3 regions of the Pediococcus parvulus genome follow, and region 1 is predicted to be linked to each of the others. Evidence: predicted binding sites of a transcription regulator. Region 1 holds the regulator's gene; each other region holds the start of a gene.
What was found. Region 1 encodes HrcA, which represses chaperone genes, less so after heat shock. Its sites were predicted from a motif close to TTAGCACTCNNNNNNNNNGAGTGCTAA; they were not measured.
Positions count from the first base shown of each region.

Region 2: a site for HrcA is predicted at 1,331-1,357, ahead of groES (co-chaperone GroES). Genes of this name have one in related genera too.
Region 3: a site for HrcA is predicted at 2,141-2,167, ahead of AB3217_RS08935 (Hsp20/alpha crystallin family protein). Genes of this name have one in related genera too.

Region 1 covers NZ_OZ061292.1:1,097,041-1,100,329, forward strand. The annotation lists gene truB (tRNA pseudouridine(55) synthase TruB) at 1-183, shown strand, start outside; gene ribF (riboflavin biosynthesis protein RibF) at 232-1,191, shown strand; gene hrcA (heat-inducible transcriptional repressor HrcA) at 1,439-2,479, shown strand; gene grpE (nucleotide exchange factor GrpE) at 2,494-3,099, shown strand; gene dnaK (molecular chaperone DnaK) at 3,121-3,289, shown strand, end outside.
Region 2 covers NZ_OZ061292.1:663,942-667,230, forward strand. The annotation lists gene AB3217_RS03160 (redox-sensing transcriptional repressor Rex) at 1-546, shown strand, start outside; gene AB3217_RS03165 (lysostaphin resistance A-like protein) at 551-1,159, opposite strand; gene groES (co-chaperone GroES) at 1,390-1,674, shown strand; gene groL (chaperonin GroEL) at 1,706-3,289, shown strand, end outside.
Region 3 covers NZ_OZ061292.1:1,768,237-1,771,525, forward strand. The annotation lists gene AB3217_RS08925 (DUF5067 domain-containing protein) at 1-313, shown strand, start outside; gene AB3217_RS08930 (aldo/keto reductase family oxidoreductase) at 501-1,445, opposite strand; gene AB3217_RS08935 (Hsp20/alpha crystallin family protein) at 1,622-2,050, opposite strand; gene AB3217_RS08940 (hypothetical protein) at 2,313-2,696, opposite strand; gene AB3217_RS08945 (HAD-IC family P-type ATPase) at 2,772-3,289, opposite strand, start outside.

The DNA of each region.
Region 1 (3,289 bases):
CTGAATGCCGATCTTTGGCGGAGAGTTCAAAACGGTGCTATTTTACAGAGAAGTAATTTTGATCAGCCGAAAAATGCAGCCCCTGTATTGGCATTGACTTTTCACGATCGGGTCCAAGCACTATACCAATATGATGAAAAACGGGTAGCTTATCGGCCGATGACCATGTTATTAACCAACTAACTAAGAGAGTTTTGAGAACGTGATATTTAGAATTATTGGGAGGATTTTATGAGAATTATTTATTTACATCATCCATATGAGACTCAAGAAATTCCTCATGGAGATGTTGTTTTGGCAATGGGATTTTTTGGTGGCGTTCATCTTGGCCATCAGGCAGTTATCAAGTGTGCTCGCAAGGAAGCCGATCAAAGAAAATTACCGCTTGCAGCAATGACTTTTGACCACCACCCGTCTGTTGTTTTTCCGAAACCAGGTCTAAATGGTTTACATTATTTGACCTCAGTTAAACGAAAAGCTGAGTTAATGACTAGTTTGGGTGTTGATTTTTTATATGTGGTCAGTTTCACATCCACTTTTGCGCATTTAACTCCTCAAGAATTTGTGGATCAATATATGGTTAATCTGCATGCAAAAGCAATCGTTGCAGGTTTTGACTATACTTACGGGCCACGTGAAATTGCGGATATGACTCATTTACCAAGTTATGCCAAAGATCGTTTTGATATCGTGACAGTAAACGAATTTTTATTAGACGGTCAAAAAGTTAGTTCAACCAAAATTCGTGATGATTTAAAGAAAAGTGATGTGGATCATGCCAACAAGTTCTTAGGATATGTTTACCAAACTAATGGATTAGTAGTTCATGGTGAAGCTCGGGGACGAACACTTGGATTTCCTACGGCAAATGTATTGTCAGATCCATGGGTACGAATTCCGGGGATTGGAATTTATGCTGTTCGAATCAAAATTGGCACAAAATGGTGGCCAGCGATGGCTTCTGTTGGCCGTAATGTCACGTTTGGAGAAAATCGTCCGATCACGTTAGAAATCAATATTTTTGATTTTGATCAGGAAATATATGGTGAAGTAGTTTCCGTAGAATGGTATCACTATGTGCGTGGTGAAATAAAGTTTGCGAATGCTGACAAATTAATTGAACAATTAAAGGCCGATGAAAAAAACATCCGGCAATATTTTGCGAATTTAAATAATGGAAAATCAAATTAATGTAGATGCATTTTTCAGTTAATACCTTGCCATTGAAATCTGATTTAAATCAGAACGTAAAGTATCAAAAAATGCTGTAGCACCTTGGACGAAATCTCTTAATACAAGCAAAAAGCTAGGCTTTTAAAAAAAGAATAGTACAAATATCAAAAAATGTTTGACTAATGTTGACATTTGAAAGAACATTTGTTATCTTTAATAGTGTCTTAGCACTCCAATGTGCTAAGTGCTAAAAGAGGTGATGGTTTTGCTGACAGATAGGGAGTTATTGATTTTACAAGCAATCGTTCAGATCTATACGAGTGATGGTCAGCCAGTAGGTTCAAAAGCTTTAGTTAGCCAATTACCGATGCATGTGAGTTCGGCAACAATTCGTAATGAGATGGCGACGCTGGAAGAAATTGGGTTGCTTAAGAAAACTCACTCTTCGTCCGGTCGAATTCCTTCGATCCAAGGCTATCGCTATTATGTTGACCATTTGTTGAAACCTGATAAAGTTCAATCGAGTGATTTGCGACAGATACGTTCTTCGTTTAATCATCAGTTTCAAGAAATTGATGATATCGTTGCCGAATCGGCGGATATGCTTTCTAAGTTAACTAGCTACACTGCCTTTACAGTAAAGCCTGAATTGAAAGATGCAAAGCTTGAAGGGTTCAGATTGGTTCCATTAGGAAATCATCGTGTTATGGCTATTTTGGTAACTGACAATGGTGACGTTCAGAATAGAACTTTTAAGGTGCCTTCAAACGTTGATCCTGAAGCTTTAGAAGCAGTTATTCGGATCATTAATGATGAATTAGTTGGTTTAACGTTGTCAGAAGTTTTCAAAAGATTAGCAACGGATATTCCGAATCAAATCGGAAAGTACATTGAAACGCCAGAGGGTTTCTTGGATGTTTTCGAAGATGTTTTGAAAAAATCAGCAACTGAACGATTCTTTGTTGGTGGGCAGCTAAATTTACTGGATTTTTCCAAGCAGCATGATTTGGGTGCAATTCGATCTTTATATCGTTTGATGAACCATTCGACGGATCTTGCCAGCGTTTTGGGTTCGCCAGATCAAAATATTAAGGTTCAAATCGGTAATGAAATTACTAATAATCTGTTAAAAAATTATAGTTTGATTACAGCAACTTACGATGTTGATCAACATGGTAAAGGTGTTATTGCAGTTTTGGGACCAACGAGTATGCCATATTCCAAAATGATTGGGTTGGTTGGTGCGTTCCGAACAGAGCTAGCAAGAAGATTGATAGATTATTACCACGATATTGATGATAGTTGAGAGGTGTGAACGTAGTGGCAGAAGACAAGAAGACTGAAAAGATCGATGAAACGGTCGAAAAACAAACAAAAGAAACAAAAAAAACTAAAGTTAAACCTGATAAAAAAGTAAAGGGCGAAAAAAAGTCCAAGAAACAATCAAAAACGGCTACCCAGATTGAAGAGTTAAAAAAACAAATTACCGAATTGAATGGTAAAGTTGATGCTATAACTGATCAATACATTCGTGCTAAGGCTGAAACGGCCAATATTCAAAAACGAAATGAAAAAGAGCAGGCAAACTTGGTTAAGTATGACGGTCAACACTTAGCCAAAGACATTTTACCAGTGATTGATAATCTTGAGCGTGCTTTGGCGATTGAGGTGTCTGACGAAAATGGAAAGCAACTGAAAAAGGGTATTCAGATGGTTTTTGATCACATGAATAAGGCCTTAAAAGACAATCATGTAACTGAGATTGAAGCAGTTGGTCAACCATTTGATCCACACATTCATCAAGCCGTTCAAACGGTGGCTGTTGAAGAAGGCGGCAAAGCTGATCAAGTAGTGAGTGTCCTGCAAAAGGGATACATGCTAAAAGATCGTGTTTTACGGCCTGCAATGGTTGTTGTGTCACAATAAATTAAAAAGAGGGATAATAAAATGGCAAGCAATAAAATTATTGGTATTGATTTAGGAACAACAAATTCCGCGGTTGCAGTCCTCGAAGGAGACAAACCAAAGATTATTACTAACCCAGAAGGTAGTCGAACAACACCTTCAGTGGTTTCATTTAAAAATGGCGAAACTCAGGTTGGAGAAGTAGCTAAAC
Region 2 (3,289 bases), 430 kb from region 1:
AACAAGTTGCGAGTTTCTTCTGCTGAGTTAGCCGAATCAATTCAAGTCGATGCGGCCACAATTCGCCGCGATTTCTCCTATTTCGGGCCATTAGGGAAGCGCGGATATGGGTATGACGTTCACAAATTAATTGATTTCTTTAAAAAGATATTGGATCAAGACACGCTTACAAACGTTGCCCTCATTGGGGTTGGTAATTTAGGCCATGCCTTGTTAAATTTTAATTTTCATAAAAATAGCAATGTCAGGATCAGTGCGGCGTTTGACGTTAATCCTAAATTGATTGGCTCCGTGCAAAGTAATGTGCCTGTTTATGACATGAGACAATTACAAGAACAGCTGAAGGATCAACGGATTGAAATCGCCATTATTACGGTTCCAGCCACAATTGCCCAAAAAGTAGTGGACGAGTTAGTCCAGGGTGGCATTAAAGGAATCATGAATTTCACCACTGTGCGGATTTCTGTGCCAGAAGGCGTTCGTATTCAAAATATTGATCTTACCAATGAATTACAAACTTTAATTTATGCCATTAATCATGGTTAAATGATCAAAGCCCTAGAAAAGGGAGGACAACTAAAGAGTTCATTAGAATGTGAGCAATCATCGAGGTTTGAATTTTGCCGGTATGATGGTACAGCCAACAAAACCATAGTCCAATAGTGGCATAGAGCACAATATGACCGTCCGAATGAGCGATTGCAAATAAGCCACTAGAAATCAAGGCAGTTAGTATCTGTGAGACTTTAGGGCCTAAAAAGCCAAAGAGATTTGAGAGATTTCCAAAAAGAGTTTTTCGAAAAACAATTTCTTCCATAATGGGAGCGCCAATAATAATGGGCAAGACAAATAAGGGATAATTTTTGATGATTTTTAAAATGGCACTCGTATTTTGAGAAGCTGCACTTCCACCAGTTTGAACGGTTACTTTGAGGATAAGGCTCTGTAAAAATATGACAATAATAAAACCGAGAATGCCCCACAGAATAATCTGCCAGGTATGACTCGATTTTTTTTCGGGAAGGTTTTGGGGCATATTATGAAATGCCAAAAAGCCTAAAATTAGTGCACCAGCTAAATAATCGATAATTTGGACGCTAAAGATCATGCTGTGTGTGAATTTAAAAAAGCTATTTAGGAAGCTTGGCAAAAGATACACAATTAAATACGTAATTAAGATATAGATAGATTTCTTTTCAAGTTTCAACTGACGACACCTCACAAATATTACTATAGTATAGCATGTTTAAAGGCTTTTGAATTCTTTCGTCAAAAAAGGTCAGTAAAATGCTTGCATTCTAGTTTGAGAATGATATAGTAAATATTGTTGTTAGCACTTAGCAGTTAAGAGTGCTAAATTTATAAAATAAATAACTGGAGGGATTCATTTTGTTAAAACCATTAGGAGATCGCGTGATATTAGAAGCACAGGAAGAAGAAGAACAAACTGTTGGTGGCATCGTCCTTGCAAGCAATGCTAAGGAAAAGTCACAAAGCGGCAAGGTTGTTGCTGTGGGTGATGGACGCGTATTAGATAACGGTGAAAAGGTTGCACCTTCTGTTAAAACCGGTGACACAGTTATATTTGATAAATATGCCGGTACTGAAGTCTCATATGAAGATAAAAAGTACTTGGTACTTCATGAAAAAGATATTGTGGCAATTATTGACTAACTAAAATTAGAATTCTTGAGGTGAAATATTTATGGCAAAAGAAATAAAATTTTCTGAAGATGCACGGACAAAGATGTTAAAGGGTGTCGACAAATTAGCTGACACTGTTAAATCAACAATTGGACCAAAAGGACGCAACGTTGTTTTGGAGCAATCGTATGGTTCACCAACAATTACAAATGATGGTGTGACGATTGCTAAGGCGATTGACCTTGAAGATCATTTTGAAAACATGGGTGCTAAGTTAGTATCGGAGGTTGCTTCAAAAACTAACGATATTGCTGGTGATGGTACCACAACAGCTACTGTTTTGACCCAGGCAATTGTGAATGAAGGTATGAAGAACGTGACTGCTGGTGCCAACCCAGTTGGTATCCGTCGCGGAATTGAACGTGCAACAAAGGCTGCCGTTGAAGGCCTTCACAAGATGTCACATGATGTTAAAACTAAGGACGATATTGCCCAGGTTGCTTCAATTTCAGCTGCTAACGAAGAAGTTGGTAAGTTAATTGCTGACGCTATGGAAAAGGTTGGAAACGATGGTGTCATCACTGTTGAAGAATCACGTGGGGTTGATACAACCCTTGATGTGGTTGAGGGAATGCAATTCGATCGTGGATACATGTCTCAATACATGGTAACTGACAACGATAAAATGGAAGCTGATTTAGACAATCCTTACATTTTAATTACGGATAAGAAGATTAGCAATATTCAAGATATCTTACCATTGTTACAATCTGTTGTTGAACAAAGTCGTTCACTTTTAATCATTGCTGATGATATTACAGGTGAAGCTTTACCAACATTGGTATTGAATAAGATGCGTGGAACCTTTAATGTTGTTGCTGTTAAGGCACCAGGTTTTGGCGATCGTCGTAAGGCTCAACTTGAAGATATCGCAACCTTGACTGGTGGTACTGTAATCACTGATGATCTAGGTTTGAACTTAAAAGATGCAACCATTGATCAATTAGGCCAAGCAAACAAGGTTACTGTCACAAAAGACGACACAACAATCGTTGAAGGTGCTGGTGACAAGGATCAGATTGCAGAACGAGTTGCGACAATCAAACAACAAATTTCAGAAACTACATCTGATTTTGATAAGGAGAAGTTACAAGAACGCTTAGCTAAATTAGCAGGCGGTGTGGCTGTTGTCCGTGTCGGTGCAGCTACTGAAACTGAACTTAAAGAAAAGAACTATCGAATTGAAGATGCTTTGAATGCTACTCGAGCAGCTGTTGAAGAAGGTTTTGTTCCTGGTGGTGGTACAGCATTAGTTAATGCTATTTCATCTCTTGATGGCCTTAAAGCTGATGGTGACGAGTTAACAGGTATCAACATTGTTAAACGTGCTTTGGAAGAACCAGTTCGTCAAATCGCTGAGAATGCTGGTGCAGAAGGCTCTGTCGTTGTTGAAAACTTGAAGAAGCAGAAGCCAGGTATTGGTTATAATGCAGCTACTGGTAACTGGGATGACATGGTTAAAGCCGGAATCGTTGACCCAACTAAGGTTACTCGTTCTGCTTTACAAAATGCAGCCAGTGTTTCAGCTTTGTTGTTAACAACTGAAGCCGTTGTCGCTGACAAACCAGAACCCAAAGATGATGCA
Region 3 (3,289 bases), 670 kb from region 1:
GATTTTACGATATACTTTTACTAATTCTAGTAAATCTCAATTAGTTCCTTCAGATTATTGGTATAAATACCTCAAAGCCACCCAAACAGTCAATGGTAAGACCAAAAAGCTTGTCCAAGGCTCATTACCATTTTCAACCAGTACAACTAAGGATGACTCACTTGAAAATTCTTCAGTCAACGAAGTCAAGTCAGGTAAAACACTTAATGCAGAAGGCTCATGGGAACTCGCAAAAAACGGTGCCCCTGTAAAGATTAAATTTTATGATTCACATCATCAATTAGTTGCAACACGGCAATACGCTACAGAATAGTTTAGATTCTAAAATATCCGTTTAAATCATTTTTGGTTTAGACGGATATTTTTTTATTTCCGCTGAGCTCTAGGACGGCTCAGAGTAGCAAGTGCCCATAAATAAAAGCATGCCTACTGCGGGAATTCTCCCACTTACGGCACGCTCTTATTTATGGGGACTTATCGCTACTCTTCGCCCACTATTTTTATGGCATATCATTTCCAGCCGCGTAATAAATGTCATACCATTCTTGCCCGGTCATTTCCACATCACTACCAGCCAACGATTCCTTAATATGCTGTGGATTCATTGATCCCACCAACACTTGGAACTTCGCCGGATGACGGAGAATCCATGCCGTTGCAATCGCATTCTTTGTCACCCCATACTGGTCTGCCAATTCCTGCATTTTTTTATTCAACTCTGGAAACTTCGGATTATCAATAAACGGTCCGTTAAAGTTTCCCCATTGATACGGTGACCACGCTTGAATCACAATATCATGAATCCGTGAATACTCTAAAAATTGTCCATCATGATCCACACCACAATCATCCTGCATATTTGTATGCATTCCGAAATCAATCATATTACTATGCATAATTCCGAATTGAAGTTGGTTAAACATCAATTTCTGTGAAACTGAACGTTGTAACAATTCAAATTGCATTGGGTTAAAGTTTGAAACACCAAAATGACGAACCTTCCCCGCCGTTTGTAATTCATCAAACGCTTCCGCAATCTTGTCCGGTTCCATCAATGGATCTGGACGATGAAGTAAAACTGAATCCAAATAATCTAAATTCAAGCTTTGTAATTCATGATTAACAGCATCAATAATATGTTGTTTTGAAAAATCATAACGATTTCCATAAGGCTTACCAGAACCATCATCGTTACCATTACGAATTCCGACCTTAGATTGAATCCATAAATTATCACGACTTACAGATGACTTGTCTAAAGCATCCCTAAAAACGAGATCTGATTTGCCACCACCATAAATATCAGCAGTATCAATAAAGTTCACACCGTTATCAACAGCTGTTTCAATTACTTTTGTTGCAGCATCCGTATCCAACGCATCCATACGCATAATTCCTAACGCAACGTTAGAAACTTTTTTGCCACCAATTGTAATTTGTTTCAAAAGTATCACTCCTAAAATTAAATTTATACTATCCAGCTACCAGCTTACCACCTTTCAAACTAAAACTAAATCAATTTGGCATCGGTTACAATATCTATATGTTTCTTCAACTTGAGATTAAAAAAGAGACCATCACAACAACTGTGATGGTCTCTTTCATCAAATTTAATTAAACTTTAGTTGATTGGAATTTGTTTGCCACTTTGAAGCTTTTCTTCACTCTTTGGCAATGTAACCTTCAAAACACCACCGTCATAGGAAGCACTAATCTTATCACGATCAATATTTGGAAGATAGAATTGACGAGACACATTGCTGTAACTACGTTCTTGACGAATTAAATTACCTTTTTCGTCCTTTTGTTCCTTATCAACATTATGTTTGCCCGTAACCGTCAATGTATCATTATCATAATTCAAATCAATATTTTCTTTCTTGAAACCGGGCAGTTCTGCTGAAACTTGATAATCCTTTTCATTTTCACGGATGTCCGTCTTCATTGAGCTACCTTCAGTCATTGATTTGAAGAAATTCTTCCCAAAATTATCGAAAAAATCAAGTGGTGCAAAATCATCAAAATCTCTGTTTCTCAACTCGTTAGCCATAATTCAAGACTCCTTTTTTATATAAATTTTCGTACCTAATTTCCTCGGTACAACTATATAGTAAGACCATCTAAAATCGAATGCAAGAATTTAGCACTACACATTTAAGAGTGCTAAAACAATTAGCTAGAATCCCGTGGTTGAGCCATTTTGATTTCAGCATTTTCAATCTAAGCCTAGAATAATTAGCGTCAAATCTTTGCTATCATCAAAAAAACAACTATCTCCATTAATTGGAAAATAGCTGTTTGAACTTTTAGTTTTAGTAAGTAACCATTTTATGCGTTTCGTTAGGTTTGTCTTGAACTTTCAAATCTAGCGCCTCACCTAAAATGTGTAATGCCTTCTCACGAGTCTTGACTTGATCCATATCAAAGATAATTGATTCAATCGCACCACCAATGAAGTCAAATCGTTCACAGAAAATGTAAGGATCTTCATTATCACGATGATGAAATTCGTCTTCAATTTTTTCGTAGAATCCTTGGCTCCATAAACGGTCATGCATATCAGGAAAATCATTTTTGGTAACGAAGCCCTTCTCTGCAATCATGTCAGCTGCTTGTTTGACGTCTTCTTTATCGAAGTCAATCTTTGCAATCTGTTCTTCATCTGTTTCTACTTTAATTCCATCATCTTTTGCCATTTCTGAGATCTCCTTATTTATATTTTTACGACCTCATCCTAGCACTACTTTTTTGAATCGTTAAGAAAAAGCGCTTTATTTTTGATTCCACGTCGCAATCATGCGTTTTTGCCGCCGAATTCCCCACAGCTTATCTAGCTCGGTTACAATCAAGACAACAATTCCGGCAAACACTGGAATCAACCATAAGTGCCAGTCTAAATTAGCAGTACTAAAAATCACCTGCATAAATGGCAAGTATGTGATTCCGGCCTGCAGAATCAGGAGAACCGCAATAATGGCAAACGCCATCGGATTTCGGAAAATATCTTTTGACAACGCAGGTTTGGGTGTTCGAATATTAAACAGATAAAAAATCTTACCGACAACAATCACATTTAACGTCACTGTACTTGCAACCACAGTACTAATATCTTGCAATGTCAACCACTTGAAAGCACTGATTCCCAAACCAGCAATTAAAAAGGAAACATAGACAATCTGCCACACATCTTTTCGATTTAAGAAGGCTTGGTTACTCTTTCGTGGCATGCGTTTCATAAGTCCCTCTTCGGCCGGTTCAAACAAAAAGGCAAACTGGATCGTAATGGCGG